4 regions of the Mesorhizobium sp. BHscii genome follow, and region 4 is predicted to be linked to each of the others. Evidence: predicted binding sites of a transcription regulator. Region 4 holds the regulator's gene; each other region holds the start of a gene.
What was found. Region 4 encodes PhoB, which activates phosphate uptake and scavenging genes when phosphate is short. Its sites were predicted from a motif close to TGTCATNNANCTGTCAT; they were not measured.

Region 1: phnC (phosphonate ABC transporter ATP-binding protein) is a predicted target of PhoB. The motif match lies at 2,335-2,351, and genes of this name have one in related genera.
Region 2: ACWTU7_RS16705 (PhoX family protein) is a predicted target of PhoB. The motif match lies at 2,601-2,617, and genes of this name have one in related genera.
Region 3: ACWTU7_RS02290 (PhnD/SsuA/transferrin family substrate-binding protein) is a predicted target of PhoB. The motif match lies at 1,983-1,999, and genes of this name have one in related genera.

Annotation. Positions count from the first base shown of each region.
Region 1 is NZ_JBSPKW010000021.1:46,371-50,519, reverse strand. Features, by position in the region: gene ACWTU7_RS24635 (alpha-D-ribose 1-methylphosphonate 5-phosphate C-P-lyase PhnJ) at 1-130, shown strand, start outside; gene phnK (phosphonate C-P lyase system protein PhnK) at 127-903, shown strand; gene phnL (phosphonate C-P lyase system protein PhnL) at 906-1,613, shown strand; gene ACWTU7_RS24620 (DapH/DapD/GlmU-related protein) at 1,610-2,227, shown strand; gene phnC (phosphonate ABC transporter ATP-binding protein) at 2,422-3,279, shown strand; gene phnD (phosphonate ABC transporter substrate-binding protein) at 3,426-4,149, shown strand, end outside.
Region 2 is NZ_JBSPKW010000011.1:50,502-54,650, forward strand. Features, by position in the region: gene ACWTU7_RS16695 (ABC transporter permease) at 1-137, shown strand, start outside; gene ACWTU7_RS16700 (hypothetical protein) at 109-336, opposite strand; gene ACWTU7_RS16705 (PhoX family protein) at 541-2,532, opposite strand; gene ACWTU7_RS16710 (hypothetical protein) at 2,738-3,076, shown strand; gene ACWTU7_RS16715 (phosphatase PAP2 family protein) at 3,089-3,790, shown strand; partial or broken gene ACWTU7_RS16720 (sodium-independent anion transporter) at 3,823-4,137, shown strand.
Region 3 is NZ_JBSPKW010000001.1:491,060-495,208, reverse strand. Features, by position in the region: gene phnF (phosphonate metabolism transcriptional regulator PhnF) at 1-761, opposite strand, end outside; gene ACWTU7_RS02295 (alpha-D-ribose 1-methylphosphonate 5-triphosphate diphosphatase) at 758-1,939, opposite strand; gene ACWTU7_RS02290 (PhnD/SsuA/transferrin family substrate-binding protein) at 2,056-2,916, shown strand; gene ACWTU7_RS02285 (phosphonate ABC transporter ATP-binding protein) at 2,996-3,745, shown strand; gene phnE (phosphonate ABC transporter, permease protein PhnE) at 3,738-4,149, shown strand, end outside.
Region 4 is NZ_JBSPKW010000006.1:92,034-96,182, forward strand. Features, by position in the region: gene xylF (D-xylose ABC transporter substrate-binding protein) at 1-890, opposite strand, end outside; gene ACWTU7_RS11325 (ROK family protein) at 1,141-2,388, shown strand; gene phoB (phosphate regulon transcriptional regulator PhoB) at 2,559-3,248, opposite strand; gene phoU (phosphate signaling complex protein PhoU) at 3,265-3,972, opposite strand; gene pstB (phosphate ABC transporter ATP-binding protein PstB) at 4,011-4,149, opposite strand, start outside.

The sequences.
Region 1 (4,149 bases), on a different contig from region 4:
CGACGAGGTCATCCTCGACGACCATGGCGGCCACATGTTCGTCTGCTCCGACACCGACCATTGCGAGAAACGGCGCGAAGGAGGCCATCGCGGCCGTCTTGCGCCCGAAACGATGGAGCCGGCGCAATGACCGACGAACCACTGCTGCGCGTTTCCGCGCTATCCAAATTCTACGGCTCGCGTGTCGGCTGCGAAAACGTCACATTCGACCTTTGGCCGGGCGAGGTGCTGGCGGTGGTCGGCGAATCCGGTTCCGGCAAGACGACGCTGCTCAACTGCCTCTCGACCAGATTGCTGCCGAGTTCCGGCACCGCCAGCTACCGCATGCGCGACGGTCAGTTCCGCGAACTCTACCGCATGAGCGAGGCCGAGCGCCGCTTCCTGATGCGCACCGACTGGGGCTTTGTCCACCAGAACCCCGCCGACGGGCTGCGCATGACGGTGTCCGCCGGCGCCAATGTCGGGGAGCGGCTGATGGCGGTCGGCGACCGCCACTATGGGAAAATCCGCGCCACTGCGGTCGACTGGCTGTCACGCGTCGAGATCGACGAGGACCGCATCGACGACGAGCCGCGCGCCTTCTCCGGCGGCATGCGCCAGCGCCTGCAGATCGCCCGCAATCTCGTCACCGGGCCGCGGCTGGTGTTCATGGACGAGCCGACCGGCGGCCTCGACGTTTCCGTGCAGGCGCGTCTGCTCGACCTGTTGCGCGGGCTGGTCACCGATCTCGGCCTTGCGGCAATCGTCGTCACCCACGACCTCGCAGTGGCACGTCTGCTGTCGCAACGCATGATGGTGATGAAGGACGGCCGCGTCGTCGAAAGCGGCCTCACCGACCGCGTGCTCGACGATCCGCGCGCGCCCTACACCCAGCTCCTTGTTTCTTCCATATTGCAGGTGTGATCATGGCAACCCCGCTTGTCGTTTCCGATGTCGCCAAGAGCTTCACCATGCATCTGCGCGACGGCATCAAACTGCCTGTCGTTACCGGCGTGTCGTTCTCGATCAGATCAGGCGAGTGCGCCGTGCTCGGCGGCCCTTCCGGCGCCGGCAAGAGCTCGATCCTGAAGATGCTCTACGGCAACTATGCGGTCGACGAAGGCCAGATCATCGTCCAGCACGGGGACGGGCTCATCGATCTCGCGACGGCGAGCCCGCGCACCGTGCTTGCCGTGCGCCGGCTCACGATCGGCTATGTCAGCCAGTTCCTGCGCACAGTGCCGCGCGTCTCCGCCCTCGATGTCGTCGCCGAACCGCTGGTCGAGCGCGGCGAGGACCGTGAAGTTGCGCGCGGCAAGGCGCGCGCCTTGCTGGGGCAGCTCAACCTGCCGGAAAAACTCTGGGCACTGCCGCCGGCGACCTTTTCCGGCGGCGAACAGCAGCGCGTCAACATCGCGCGCGGCTTCATCACCGAGCACCCGATCCTGCTGCTCGACGAGCCGACCGCTTCGCTCGATGCCAGGAACCTCGAAGTCGTGATTACGCTGATCGCGGCCAAGAAGGCGGCCGGCGTCGCCCTGCTTGGCATCTTCCATGACCGCGACGTGCGCGAGGCGGTAGCCGACCGCGTCATCGACGTGACCGCTTTTGCCGCCGGGAAAATCGCCGCATGACGCGAAAATTGTCGGAAACGCCGCTGGTCCACGAGACAGCGGAAGTCGAGAATTCGACGCTTGGCCGCTGGACCGAAATCGCCGAACGATGCCGGGTTTCGGAGAGCACGATCGGCGACTATTCCTACATGATGCAGGACTGCGGCGTCTGGTGCGCGACGATCGGCAAGTTCGCCAACATCGCCGCCAATGTGCGCATCAACGCCACCAACCACCCGACGTGGCGGCCGACGCTGCACCATTTCACCTATCGCGCCTCGGATTATTGGGACGACGCCGAGCACGAGAGCGAATTCTTCGCCCAGCGCCGCGCCAGACGCGTCACCATCGGCCACGACACCTGGCTTGGCCACGGCTCGACCGTCCTGCCCGGCGTCACCGTGGGCGACGGTGCGGCGGTCGGCGCCGGTGCGGTGGTGTCGAAGGACGTTGCGCCCTACACCATCGTCGGCGGCGTGCCGGCGAAACCAATCCGCGAACGCTTCGACCGCCACACGGCGGAACGTTATCAGGCACTCGCCTGGTGGGATTGGGACCATGCCCGCCTGCGCGCCGCGCTCTACGATTTCCGCGCCCTTTCGGCGGAAGCGTTTCTGGAAAAATACGGCAGCTGAAGGGGGTGAATGGTGAATAGAAAGGCCTTCACCAGCCTCTTCTGGCTGCCACCGTCACCATTCACCATTCACGGCGCGCCGCCCAAGCCTGTGGGCGGTAACAAAACTGACATCAATCCGACACCGCAGGTTCATGGCCTTGCGCTAGCGATGGTTAACAGACCTTCGAAACGCGACTGGACTGGAACTTGCCTATGTCAGCAACCTCAGCCACGCTCGAAATCCGCGGCGTCACCCGCCGGTTTGGCAAGAACACCGCCGTCAGCAATGTCGATATCTCGATCCCGCACGGTCAGATGGTCGGCATCATCGGCCGCTCCGGCGCCGGCAAGTCGACCCTTTTGCGCATGATCAACCGCCTCATCGATCCGAGCCAAGGGTCGATTTTCTTTGAAGGTGCCGAAGTCTCCAGCCTGCGCGGCTCGCTGCTCAGGCGCTGGCAGCGCGATTGCGCCATGATCTTTCAGCAATTCAACCTGGTGCCGCGTCTCGACGTGCTGACCAATGTGCTGCTCGGCCGGCTCAATCACCGCTCGACGATTGTCAATCTGCTCGGTGTCTTCTCTCGCGAGGAACGGGCCGAGGCGATAGCGGCGCTCGAGCGTCTCGACATTGCCCGCGCGGCGCTGCAGCCGGCCGGCACCTTGTCCGGCGGCCAGCAGCAGCGCGTCGCGATCGCCCGCGCCATGATGCAGCAGCCGAAAGTTATCCTCGCCGACGAGCCGATCGCCTCGCTCGACCCGCTCAATGCCAAGGTGGTGATGGATTCGCTGCAGGACATCAATCTGCGCGAAGGCATCACCGTCGTCACCAATCTGCACACGCTGGATACTGCGCGCACCTATTGCAACCGCATCATCGGCATGGCTGCCGGCAAGGTCGTGTTCGACGGCCCACCCGAAGATCTCAACCGTGAGGCGGTGCGCATGGTCTACGGTGCCGACAGCAATGGCTGTGAAATCTCCGAGGCCATCACCTCGACCAGCGTTACCATCAAGCAAAAAATCGCCGCATCCGCAGGACCGCTCGAGCCCGCATTTCCTGGCTACTAGTTCGATGATCCCGACAAGTGGATACCGGTATCCAGAAAGGATCATGGACAAACAAAAGAGCGCCTGGATCGCCAGCCCGCGTCAAGGGCGCTGTCAAAATTCGAACGCTGCCGGCGCGATGCCGGAATCAACAGGAGAGACGCGAAATGTTTAGAAAGATACTTTTCGGTGCCGTTTCCATCCTCGCCATGGCCATGGGCGCGGTCCAGGCACAGGACCTGAAGGAATTCCGCGTCGGCATTCTGGGCGGCGAGAACGAAGCCGATCGCCTGCGCAACTATCAGTGCTTTGCCGACCACATCAAGGAAGTACTGGGCGTCGAGAAAGTTTCGCTGTTCCCGGCCGCCGACTACGACGGCGTCATCCAGGGCCTGCTCGGCGGCACGCTTGACTATGCCGAGCTCGGCGCTTCCGCCTATGCCAAGATCTATCTCGAAAACAAGGACGCGGTTCAACCGATCCTGACGACGATCCAGACCGACGGTTCGACCGGCTACCATTCGGTCATGGTCGCCCGTGCCGATTCCGGCATCAAGACACTCGCCGACATGAAGGGCAAGAAACTCGGTTTCGCCGATCCCGATTCGACTTCTGGTTATCTGATCCCAGTCACGTCACTGCCCAAGGACATCGGCATGGATGTGAAGAGCTACTTCGCTTCGACTGGTTTCGGTGGCGGCCATGAACAGCTTGTCCTTGAAGTCCTGAAGGGCACCTTCGATGCCGGCACCACCTGGGCCTCCGGCGTCGGCGATTTCAAGGACGGCTACAGCTCGGGCAACCTCCGCAAGATGGTCGACAAGGGCGTGCTCAAGATGGACGACCTCGTCGAATTGTGGCAGTCGCCGATGATCCCGAACGGCCCGTTGG
Region 2 (4,149 bases), on a different contig from region 4:
GCGGTTTTCGCTGGAGTTTCTACGGCAAATCCGACGTCTCGATCGGCATCAGCCTCGGCATGACCGTCGTTTTCCTGCTTATCTGCATAGCGATCGTCGCGTGGATCTTCAGGACCGGCTACCGGCTGCGGAACTGACCGGCTTACAGCACGCTGAGCCGTGGGCTAGGCCGGCATCCCCTGAAAGATTGCCCTGGACGGCGGTCGAATAGGCGAGCGAGAAATCGCCATGCCGGCGGACCAGCGCCAGGCGCTCGGCATGGGTCAGCTCCTGCCGGGTGACCTTGGGCGCGGCGCCCTCGAGCAGGCGGTCGAAATGATTGCGCAAGGAGGGCACGGTCGAGATTCCGCGTGCCGCGCTTCGGAATTGGGATACCCGCAAGCTCGCGGGCTTCGAATCATTGGTGGCAGCGAGAATTGAACGGAAGCCGTTGGCAATTGGGAATAAATTGGCAAGCGGGCATAAAAAAGGAGGGGCTTCGGTCGAGCCAAAACCCCTCCCCAACGATTTACCAGCGTGGACCTGGGAGCGCGATGATCTCTAGACCGCGATCTTGCCACCGCCCTGTTTGGTGATGGCGACGACCGACGGCCGCACCGGCATATCGGGCTTGAAGTCAGGCCAGCGGGTCGACGGGTCCTCGTAGTAAGAGGGACGGCCAAAAGCCTCCCAGTCTTCGCCGCCATCGGCCGGATGCTGAACCGCGACGAAGGCGGTCTGGTCGTCGGGCGTGAATAGCGGGCCACACAGTTCAGCACCGATCGGCACGCGGAAGAACAGCTTTGATGTCGCCCGCGCCTCGCCTTCGGTGTCGACCGCCCACAGGCCGTCGGTGCGGCCGGTGGCTTTCGGGCCCTGGCCGTCGGTCGAGACCCAGAGCCGGCCGGCCGCATCGATGGCGCAATTGTCCGGCATGCCGAACCAGCCATTGGCGGTGGTCGCGGTCGAGAAGGTGGCGCCGACTTCGGCCACAGCGGGATCACCGCATTTCAGCAGCACTTCCCACTTGCCCTTGGTGGCAGTGAAATCACCACCGTCCTCGACGATCTCGATGATGTGGCCGAAGGCGTTTTCGGCGCGCGGGTTGGCGGCGTCGACCTGCTCGGCCTTGCGTTTAGAATTGTTGGTCAACATGACGTAGACTTTGCCAGTCGTCGGATTCGGCTGGATATCCTCGGGGCGGTCCATCTTGGTGGCCCCGAGCAGATCGGCGGCACGGCGCGTCTCGATGAGCACGTCGGCCTGGCTGGCAAAGCCGTTCTCCGCCGTCAGCGGGCCCTGGCCGAAGACGATGGGCAGCCATTCGATCGACCCGTCCTCGGCGAATTTGGCGACATAGAGCGTGCCGTCGTCGAGGAGATCCATGTTGGCGGCGCGGTCCTCGGCGTTGAATTTGCCGGCCGTGACGAATTTGTAGACATAGTCGAAGCGTTCGTCGTCGCCGAGATAGAAGACGACACGGCCATCCTTGGCGACGATCGATTCAGCGCCCTCATGCTTGAAGCGGCCCATGGCAGTGCGCTTCCGCGGCACCGAGGTCGGATCGTTGACGTCGACCTCAACGATCCAGCCGAAGCGATTCGGCTCGTTCGGCTCCTTGCCGATGTCGAAGCGGTCGTAATGCGCAGCCCATTCATAGGCGCCTTCGGGAATCCCCAGGCGCTTGTAGTTGGCGGCTTCCTTGTGGCCTTCCTGCAGCTCGCCCGAGAAATAGCCGTGTATGTTTTCCTCGGCCATGACGTAGGTGCCCCAGGGCGTGACGCCGCCGGCACAGTTGTTGACGGTGCCGAAGACCTTCGTGCCGGTCGGATCGGCACTGGTCTTGACCCGGTCGTGGCCGGCGGCGGGGCCGGACAGTGCCATCTCGGTGTTGGAGGTGATGCGGCGGTTGAGCTTGCCGTCGCGCACCACCTGCCATTTGCCTGATACCTTGCGGATCTCGACGATGGTGCCGCCATGCGCGGCCATCTCGATATCGACCTGTTCCTTGCTCAGCGGCGCCTGCTTGGCCTCGCCCTCGACGATGGTGACGAGGCCCGGGAACATCAGATGCGGATTGGTATATTCGTGGTTGACCACCAGCAGACCATGCTCGGCCGAGCCGTCGATCGGGATATAGCCGACATAGTCGTTGTTGTAGCCGAACTGTCTTTCCTGGGCCTGGGCCGACTGTTTTGCCGGATCGAAGTCCGGCGAATCAGCGAACAGCGGGTCGCCCCAGCGCAGCAGCACGTCGGCGTCGTAGCCGGCGGCGACATGATGCTTGTCATCGACGCCCGCCTCGACCTCGTCGAAGCTGAAGGCCGAGCCGCCGGCTGCGCGGGCATCGTCGGCGAGGATCAGCGCCAGCGGGCTGACGGTGGCGGCGATGGCGGTTGCCGCGAGCGATCCCTGCAGGAAGCCACGGCGCGAGAACCGCGCGGCGATGATCTCGCCCATTGTCTGGTTGTCGGTGGGATTGGTTCCTGGCCCATCGTTTTCCTCGAGCAGGCTGGTGCGGAAATGGGTGTCGGGGGAGCGACGTTCTGTCATGGGCTTGCCTCTGGCTTTCTTTGGGATGGCTTGAGCGTGCTGCTTGACTGACCGCGTATCGCCGGCAGATCACAGTTTGATGACGTTGCCGGCCAATTTCCAGCCCCGATTTCGTGTCCATGATCAGCCTCGCTTGACCGCGACCGGCGCTTCGGAAACAAGATCAGCGGCAGGCGCGGAAGGACCGCGTCGAGAGGGACAAAAAGTGAGTTTCTGGGGACTGGGGCAGCTCGGCATTTCGACGGTGATCTTCCTGCTGGCAGCGACGGCGGCCAAGCAATGGGGACTGGCGCCGAGCTTCGGCAAGATCGTTTTGACTTTGGCGCTGTATTCGGCGGGCAATCTGATCATGCTGAGGCTGATCCGTGAATTCGGCATGTCGGTGTCGTTCAGCCTGTCGGCGGTGATCCAGCTGGTGTCGGTGAACGTGGTGGCACTGGTGTTCTTCGGCGAGCGCGTCAATACGTTGCAGGCCACTGGCATCGTGCTCGCCGTCGCAGCGGTGGCGCTGATCACGCTCGGTCCCTATCTGCAAAGGCCGTAACTGCGAGGGCCGATGAAGAATACCGCAAGAAAGCTGCTCAACTGGATCGAATTCCCGGTGCTGCTGGCCGGACTGGTCATCGCCGGCGGACTGTGGGGGTTCGAGGAACTGATGGAGGTGGCGCGAGACACCACGCCGCACGCCTTCGATACGGAAATCCTGCTCGCCTTCCGTGAAGCGGGCCAGCCCGACAATCCGATCGGACCGCTATGGCTGGAAGGGGCGATGCGCGACATCACCAGCCTCGGCAGCGCCACCGTGCTCGTGCTGATCACGGCCGCCGTGATCGTCTATCTGCTGCTGATCCACAAGCCGGGACCAGCGTTTCTCGTCCTCGTCGCGGTGGCGGGCGGGCAGGCCCTGTCGAGCACGCTGAAGCTCGGAATCGACCGGCCGCGCCCCGATCTGGTCTCGCATCTCGCCGACGTGGCATCGCTTTCGTTTCCGAGCGGCCATGCGATGCTGTCGGCGGTGACATATTTGACACTGGGCAGCATGGCGTCGCGCTTCCTGCCTGGGCGAACGACGAAGATTTACGTGCTGTCGCTGGCGGTGCTGACGACCCTGCTGGTCGGCATCAGCCGCGTCTATCTCGGCGTTCATTGGCCATCCGACGTGCTGGCCGGCTGGTGCGCCGGCTTCGCCTGGGCGATGCTGTGCTGGCTGGCCGCATGGGCGCTACAGCGATGGCGCGGGCAGAGCGACGGCGCCTGAAACGGCCGTTCAGAACGACGCTACGCTAATTCTACCGTATTTCGGGCGCCTTCTTCTTCGGCGCCGCCTCGACTGTCGGTGCGGTGCTCGACCGCATCGCCGACCAGCGCCGGAACTTCATCCTCGACTGCTCGGCGGTGCCGTTCTTCGATTCGACGGCGGCCAATGTCATCGAGGGCGCCGCGCACAAGGCCAGGCGCGCCGGCGTGCGCTTCATCATATCAGGCGCTTCGCCGCAGACACGTCGCATGCTGATCAACCACGGCGTCAAGCGGCCGCTTGTGACATACGCCGCCTCGATCAGGGATGCGCGGGCGCAACTGAAGGGCAAACCAGAGACGGATTAGCAACCAGGATTT
Region 3 (4,149 bases), on a different contig from region 4:
AGCGGCCAGCAGCCGCGGGTCCATTCGATTGGTATGCCGTTGCGGTCCTCGTTGACGGCATTGATGCGGAATACTGGTGTTCCGGGTGTCAGCCGCAGGATTCCGGCTTCATCAGGGGACGCAAAGCCGCCACTGATGCGCGTCTCGGCCCGCCGGTAATTCTCGATGCCATGCGCGCGGAAAACATCGGTCACCGACTGACGCACGTCGTACGTCTGCTCGAAATCAGGAAAGAGATTGGCTGGAAAGACCTTGGTATTGACGTAGACCGGCTGCTTATCGGACGTTCTGATCCGGCACAGCCGGATAATGGTGGCATCAGGTGCGAGACGCAACCGCTCCGCCACGGCCGGTTCTGCTGGTTCCCGGACGATCAGCAGCGTCTTGGTGCCGATTTCCTGGCCATGAGCTTCGAAATTGTCGAGAAAGCGCTGGCCGTCGCGAACCGTGAATGTCGAGGGTAGGTTTCGTACGAAGATACCGACGCCCTTGCGAGCGGTGAGGTGGCCCTCATGCTGTAACTGCTGCAGCGCCCGGCGAAGTGTAATGCGGGTGACCGCGAGTTTCTCCGCCAGATGCGTTTCTCCGGGAAGTTGGCTGCCCGGCGGAAGACAGCCGCTCTCGATCAGATTGAAGATGTGATCGTAGATCTGCTGCCAGATCGGCGAATCGCTGCGTGGCCGAAAGACCAGCCCGTCAAAGGCCAGAAGACGATTGACGCTGCGCTCGTGTGGTGTTGGGATTTTCGTATTCTGGTTCATGAAGCTTTATTCACCGGCGATCGGTGTGCCGACCGTCGGTTTACGCGCGAGAGTCGAGAGGAATAGACAATTTGTCCGTGAACCATGGTGGCCACCACACGCGGATGCTCTGGATCGCCGGCATCGACGAGGATCAGATCCGCTCGGCGCCCGGCAACAAGCAACCCGCGATCGTCAAGGCCGGCTACCCGGGCCGGATTTGCCGAGACCAGATTCCAGATCGTGGGGAAATCGCTGGCCCCCGGAGAAGACAGCCTGAAGGCGGCATGCAGAGGCGAGGGATAGTGGTAGTCACTGGTCAGCACCGTGCAGAGCCCGGCTCTGATGGCCTCGGTGGCATTCAGCGCTCCATTATGGCTGCCGCCGCGCACGACATTGGGCGCGCCGAGGATCACATCCTCGCCCATTTGCCGCGCGGCTTTCGCCGTTTCGAGCGTCAGTGGAAATTCCGAAGCCTTTGCACCGAGACCGCGGAAATACATACGTTCTTCGGGAGACGCTTCGTCATGGGCAAGAAGCACATTGCCATTGGCCCGTGCAGTCGCGGCCAGCTTCCCGATCGCGATCGCTACGTCGGCTCGGCGGGACCAAATCTGATCGAGCAACGCCATATACTGCTCACGGCTCAAGCCGGACCGGTCCGCCATCTGGCCGATCTTGCGGGCGATCGTGCCGTTCAATACCGACCCGGTCGTATGGTCGTTGAGAGCAATGATCGGTCGCGGCCAAAGAGAGAGCCATTGTATGACCTGCGCCATCTGATCAAGCGCGAAGGTCTCCCAGCGCAGATGCACACGCGTATCGCAGCTAAGAGTATCGCGGAGATCGCAGAGCGCGCCGATCAGTTGCTTGGCGGCTTCGAGCGAGCGAAGTCCGGGCTCCCATGACACCGTGACGCCGTGAAAGGCTGTGGTTACTCCATTGGCGACAAGCTGGCGGTCCGTATCTTTCAACGCCAGCGCCGTGTCGAAGCGGACACCCGGCCGCGGCATGATTTGCCGCTCGAAGCCGTCGCCGTGGATATCGACGATCCCCGGAAGCACGAGCAGACCATCGGCATCGATTATGGACGCATGGGCCGCTTGGATCTCTGACAGTATCCCGCCGGCAATGCTCAGGTCCGCGGTTTCAAGTCCCCGGTCGGTAAGGATGCGACCACCCTGGATGTGCCAGTTCACTGTATCCCTCTAAAAGCAAAGCCTGCCGGTGGCGCCGACGAAATGTCACGAGCACGTCATCTGCTGCGTATACGGATTAGCGGGTAACAGTTTCCTGTCTATACAGCAAAGGGAAAATGATGATCCGCACCATCGCAACCGCACTCGCGCTGACGCTTGCCTCCGCTCTTCCAGCTTTTGCGGAGCCGGTGAAATTCGCGGTAACCGACATGGAGGGACTGGAGGCTCTTCAGCAGGAATTCGGCGCTTTCCAGACCGCCCTTGAAGAGGCGACCGGCCTGGATATCGAGCTGTTTCCAGTCAGCTCGCGGACCACCGCCGTCGAGGCCATGAATTCCGGGCAGGTCGATCTCGTCCTGACCGGTCCTGCTGAATACGTGGTCATGAAGGAATTAAGCCAGCCGAAGATTGTTGTTGCCTGGCAGCGCCCCGATTATTTCGCTCAGATCGCCGTACTGGCGAATGGACCGATCCGCTCGATTGAAGACTTGAAGGGCAAGAAGATTGCATTCGGCTCGGTAGGCTCGACCTCCCAGCACCTCGGCCCCGCGCAGGCGCTGGCCGATTTCAACCTGAAATATGCCACCGACTACGAGCCAGTGATCATATCGCGCAATATCGCGGCTGAGGCTCTCATCCGCGGCGACATCGCCGCTATCGGCTTGAATTTCGGTTATCTGAACTCGGTCCGGGAAGCGTTCCCCGACACTGCCTTCTCGGTAATCGCACGGGGCCGCGATCTGCCGAACGACATTCTTGTCGCCCGTAAGGACATTTCAGACGACGTGTTCGTCAAGGTCCGCGATGCCTTTGCGAAGAATGGCAACGAGCTGATGAAAGCGATCCTGACAGGCGAGGACAACCAGAAATTCAAGGGCGGTTTCTTTCTGACTGATGTCAGGGACTCGGACTACGACTATGTCCGCTCGATGTACCGCACGATCGGAATCGAGACCCTCACCGACTTCGTAAACTGAGGCTTGCTCCTTTTCATCGCAAAGGCCGGCGGTTAACCGCCGGTCTATTTCGTAGTCCCGTCCGGGCCAAGAGGTCACTATGACAGCAATCATTCGCGCGCACGATCTTGCGAAGAGCTATGCGAACGGAAAGGTCGTTTTCTCCAGTATCGGCCTCAACATAGCATCGCGCGAACGGGTTGCCCTGATTGGCTCGAACGGTGCTGGAAAATCCACCCTGCTCAAATGCCTCATCGGTCTTTTACCGTCGAGCGGTGGCGAGGTCGCCACCCTCGGCGAGAGCTTCCGCTCGGCGCCGTCCGTCGCCCAGCTGCGGCGCATACGCAGGCAGATCGGATTTGTCTTCCAGCATCACGGACTGGTTAGCCGCCAATCCGTTCTTACAAACGTTTTGCAGGGCAAGCTCGGGCTGCCCGGCGGCTGGCGCGGCTGGCACCATTCCATCGCAAAGCAACACTGGCGCGAGGAAGCAATGCAGGCGCTCGCCGACGTGCGGCTTCTCGGCAAGGCAGGCGCCCGCGCCGACGTGCTTTCTGGAGGGCAGGCGCAGCGGGTGGCGATTGCCCGTGCGTTGATCCGGCGTCCGAAGCTTTTGATAGCAGACGAACCGGCGGCAAGTCTCGATCCGGCGGCTGGACATGATGTGATGCGAGTTTTCTCCGAGCTCACCCAGGAACAAGCGATCACCTTGGTCTACACCACGCACGACATGGAACATGCTCTCGACTACTCCGATCGCTTGATAGCGCTCAAGGCGGGCAAGGTCTTCTTCGACCGGCCGACGGCGCATGTCACCCGCGCTGATTTGAAAGACGTCTTCGATGCATGACCGCCTTTCGCCGAGCCGGATTCCATCGATCTCGCCCCTCACTTTCAGCTTTGCCGTCGCTTTGGCCGCTCTCGTGATCGTTTCCGCCGGGCAGGTCGCACCTTCGCCGGAACAACTGGCAGGGGGAGTGCCCCGCATGGCCCAGCTCGTCGGCCGCATGATACCCCCAAATGTCGAGCCAGGGTTCCTCCTGCGGGTTTTCTGGCGCATGATCGAAACGTTTCAGATAGCGGTCGTGGGGACAGCAATAGGTGTCGTCCTCAGCTTGCCATTTGCCTGGCTCTCGGCCAAGGACATAACCCCGCTCGGCCCGTTCCGGCATATCTCCAGGATCCTGGTCTCATTGTTTAGGACCGTTCCAGATTTGGTCTGGGCACTTCTTTTCGTGTCAGCCGTTGGTCTCG
Region 4 (4,149 bases):
GCGAAGTCCTTGACGCCGGCAATGTCTGTCATCTGTTTGCCGTCGGCCAGTTGCGAGGCGATCTCGGCGGCGTTCTTGCCGAGCTCGCGCGCGTCCTTCCACACCGATACGGTCTGTGTGCCGAGCGCGATGCGGTTCAGCGCGGCATGGTCGCCGTCCTGGCCCGACACCGGAACGGATCCGGCCAAGCCTTGCGCCGTCAGCGCCGCGACGACGCCACCAGCGGTGCCGTCATTGGCGGCAACCACCGCATCGACCTTGTTGTCGTTGGCGATCAGGAACTGTTCCATGTTCTTCTGGGCGTTGGCGGGAAGCCAGCCGTCCGTATAGGCCTCGCCGACATTCTTGATCTTGCCGCTGTCGATGGCATCCTTGAGCACTTCCATGGAGCCGGCGAACAGGAAATCGGCATTCGGATCGGCGCCCGAGCCCTTGATGAAGACGTAATTGCCTTCCGGCGCCACCTTGAACACTTCGCGGGCCTGCATGCGGCCGACTTCCTGGTTGTCGAAGGTCAAATAGAAGACGTCCTTGTTCTCGATCAGCCGGTCATAGCCGACGACTGGAATGCCTTCGTCCAGCGCCCTCTGCACCGCCGGCCCGATGGCCGAGGCATCCTGCGCAAGGATGATCAGCGCGTTGGCGCCCTGCGAGATCAGGCTCTCGACGTCGGTCAGCTGCTTGCCGGGATTGGACTGTGCATCGGCGGAAATATACTTGTCGCCGGCGGCCTCGATCGCCGACTTCATGGCGGCTTCGTCGGTCTTCCAGCGCTCTTCCTGGAAATTCGACCACGAAACACCAATGACCTTGTCCTTCGCCTGTGCGACCGACGCGAGCGTCAGCGACATGGCGACCCACGCCAGAATGGCGGCTGTGAATCTCTTCATGATATTCCTCCTGCGCCGCGTACGGCGCGACCAACTGGCCCGAAGGCCTGCACAAAGGCTTTTTCGAGACTCGAAAAAATATTGATCCAACGCCGAAGCACTGTACATGAATTCTGATGGATTTTGGTGTCCTGCCGGCTTTTTTTCGAGCCTCGGAATAAACAATGACAGGTCCTTCTGCTTCTGCCAGTATTTGTCGGCCCGACGGCTTCCGATTCATGAGCGGCCGCGCCAAGGAGGAAGCGAAACAATGTCGGTTGGGATCCGCCATGACGATTTGCGCCGGCGCAACCGGGCGATGGTTATTTCGGCCGTTCGCCGCGCAGGCCAGCCGTCGCGGACCGAGATCGCCGCAACCACCGGCCTCAGCCATTCGACCATATCGGCGATCTCTTCCGACCTGATCCAGGAAGGCATCCTGGCCGAGAGCAAGGCGAGTGAGACCGTTTCGCTGAAACGTGGCAGGCCGCAGGTTGGCCTCAGCCTCAATCCGGAAGCCGCTGCGGTATTGGCCGTCGTATTGTCGCTGAATTTCCTGTCGGTCGCTGTCATCGACTATGCCGGACAAGTGGTCGCCGAGGAACAGCGCCGGCTGGACACGCTGACCATGTCGCGCGACGAGCTGATCGACGAATGTGTCGCCATCGTCCGGCGCCGGCTCGAAGACCCCGACCTCGAGGTCCAAAGCGTCGCCCGCATCGCGCTGGCGATCCAGGGTATTACCGATTCCCATGCGCGCGCCATGTTGTGGTCGCCGATCACGCCGCAGACGAACATCGCCTTCGCCGACATTCTGGAACGCGAGTTCGGCATCCCGGCCATCATGGAGAACGACTGCAACATGATGGCCGTGGCGCTGCGCTGGCGCGACCCGGATCGCTACCGCGACGATTTCATCGCCATCCTGCTCTCGCATGGCATCGGTATGGGGCTGGTGCTGAAGGGCGAACTGTTCACCGGCACCCATTCCTCAGGCGGCGAATTCGGCCACATGATTCATCGGCCGGGCGGCGCGCTTTGCCGCTGCGGGCGGCGCGGTTGCGTCGAGGCTTATGCCGGCAACTACGCTATCTGGCGCAACGCAAGGCGATTGAGCGAGAACGCCGAGCCGGTCGCCGATGTCAGCGACGCCGAGATGCGGGCACTGGCGGCCCGGGCGCGCGAGACGGACGGACCGGAGCGCGAAGCCTACCGCAAGGCCGGCGAGGCGCTCGGCTTCGGGCTCGGCAGCCTGTTCGCGCTGATCGATCCGGCGCCGGTCGCCATGGTCGGTGCCAGCGCTGCCGCCTTCGACCTGATCGAGCCGGCCCTGCGCGAGGCCATCGCCCAGACCGCCGGCGGCCAGCATTCAGGTTCGATTTCCTTCGACACCGAGCCGAACGAACTGCCGCTGATCCGAGAAGGCTGCGCCATGCGGGCGCTGAGCTTCATCGACCAGGAGATCTTCGCGCCGAGCATCCAGGCACGAGCCGGCTCGGTCGGAAAGAACGTGGCTTGAACTCGAAGGCAGGGCTCCCCGGCGACTTGGGGTGGTGTTGAGATTCAGGTCAGGCCGAGTCGAGAGTGGGTTCCGAGAACCGGAGCGGAGCGTACTTTTTGGTACGTGAGCACCGGAAGCGCAGGAAGCCGGCGTTCGCAGGCCGGCATCACCTGAATATCAGCACATCCCTAGTCTTCCCTGATCGCATAGCCCGCGCCGCGGATGGTGCGGATGACATCGGGCATGCGGCCGTTGTTGACTGCCTTGCGCAACCGGCCGACATGGACGTCCACCGTGCGCTCGTCGATGTAGATCGTCTCGCCCCAGACATTGTCGAGCAACTGGCTGCGCGAGAAGACCCGACCCGGGTGCCGCATCATGAATTCGAGCAGCCGGAATTCGGTCGGTCCGAGCCGGATCTCACTCTTCTTGCGATAGACCCTGTGCGATTCGCGATCGAGCATGATGTCGCCGACCTTCAGCACGCTGGACAGTACTTCCGGCTTGGCGCGGCGCAGCAGCGCCTTGACCCTGGCCATGAATTCCGGTGTCGAGAACGGCTTGACCAGATAGTCGTCGGCTCCGGTGGAAAGGCCGCGAACCCGGTCACTCTCCTCGCCGCGCGCGGTCAGCATGATGATCGGCAGCCGCTCGGTTTCGGGACGCACCCGAAGGCGCCGGCAAAGCTCGATGCCCGAAACCGCCGGCACCATCCAGTCGAGCACCAGAAGATCGGGCACATTTTCCTGCAGCCGGATTTCGGCCTCGTCGCCGCGCGTCACCACCTCGACCTGATAGCCTTCGGATTCCAGATTGTAGCGGAGGAGGACGCCCAGCGGCTCTTCATCCTCCACCACCATGATGCGCGGCGCGATCATCGGCCGGTCACTCCTGTCATGTCGCCGGCGCCGACATCGTCGTTTCGTCGAGCTTCGGGCGATCCGCCGGCAATTGCTGCCCGGTCACGACAAAGTAGGCGTTTTCGGCGATGTTGGTGACATGATCGCCGATGCGTTCGAGATTCTTGGCGCAAAACAGAAGATGCGTGCAGGCGGTGATGTTGCGCGGATCCTCCATCATGTAGGTCAGGAGTTCGCGGAAAACCGCCGTGTACTTCACGTCGATCTTCTGGTCGTCGGCGCGCAGCTCTTTCAACGCGCCGGCATTGCGCGACACATAGTGCTCGACCACCCCGCGGAGCTGCACAAGAACGAGATCCGCCATCGCGTCGATACCGTGCGACAGATTACGCGGCGTGGCGCTCTGCCCGACTGCGCTGACCCGCTTGGCTATGTTTTTGGCCAAATCGCCGATGCGCTCGAGATCGCCGGCCATGCGGATTGCGCCAACCACGGCGCGCAGATCTTGCGCCATCGGCTGCCGCTTGGCGATCAGCGTGATCGCGCTATCGTCGAGTTCGCGCTGCCGCGCATCCATGATGGCGTCGTCCGAGACGACACGCTGCGCCATCGCATTGTCTGACGCAAGCAACGCGCGGATCGAGGCTGCGACCATCGCGGCGGCGAGCTCGTCCATGTCGCGGATCAGCCTGTCGATGTGCTCCAGTTCCTCGTCGAAAGATGCGACGGTGTGTTCACCCATGATCCTGTCCTCGTGTTCGAAATTCGCCGCCGGACCGCTCAGCCGAACCGGCCGGTGATGTAGTCCTGGGTGCGCTTGTCGTCGGGATTGGTGAACATCTTGTCGGTTGCGCCCTCCTCGACCAGGTAGCCGAGATGGAACATCGCCGTGCGTTGCGACACGCGGGCTGCCTGCTGC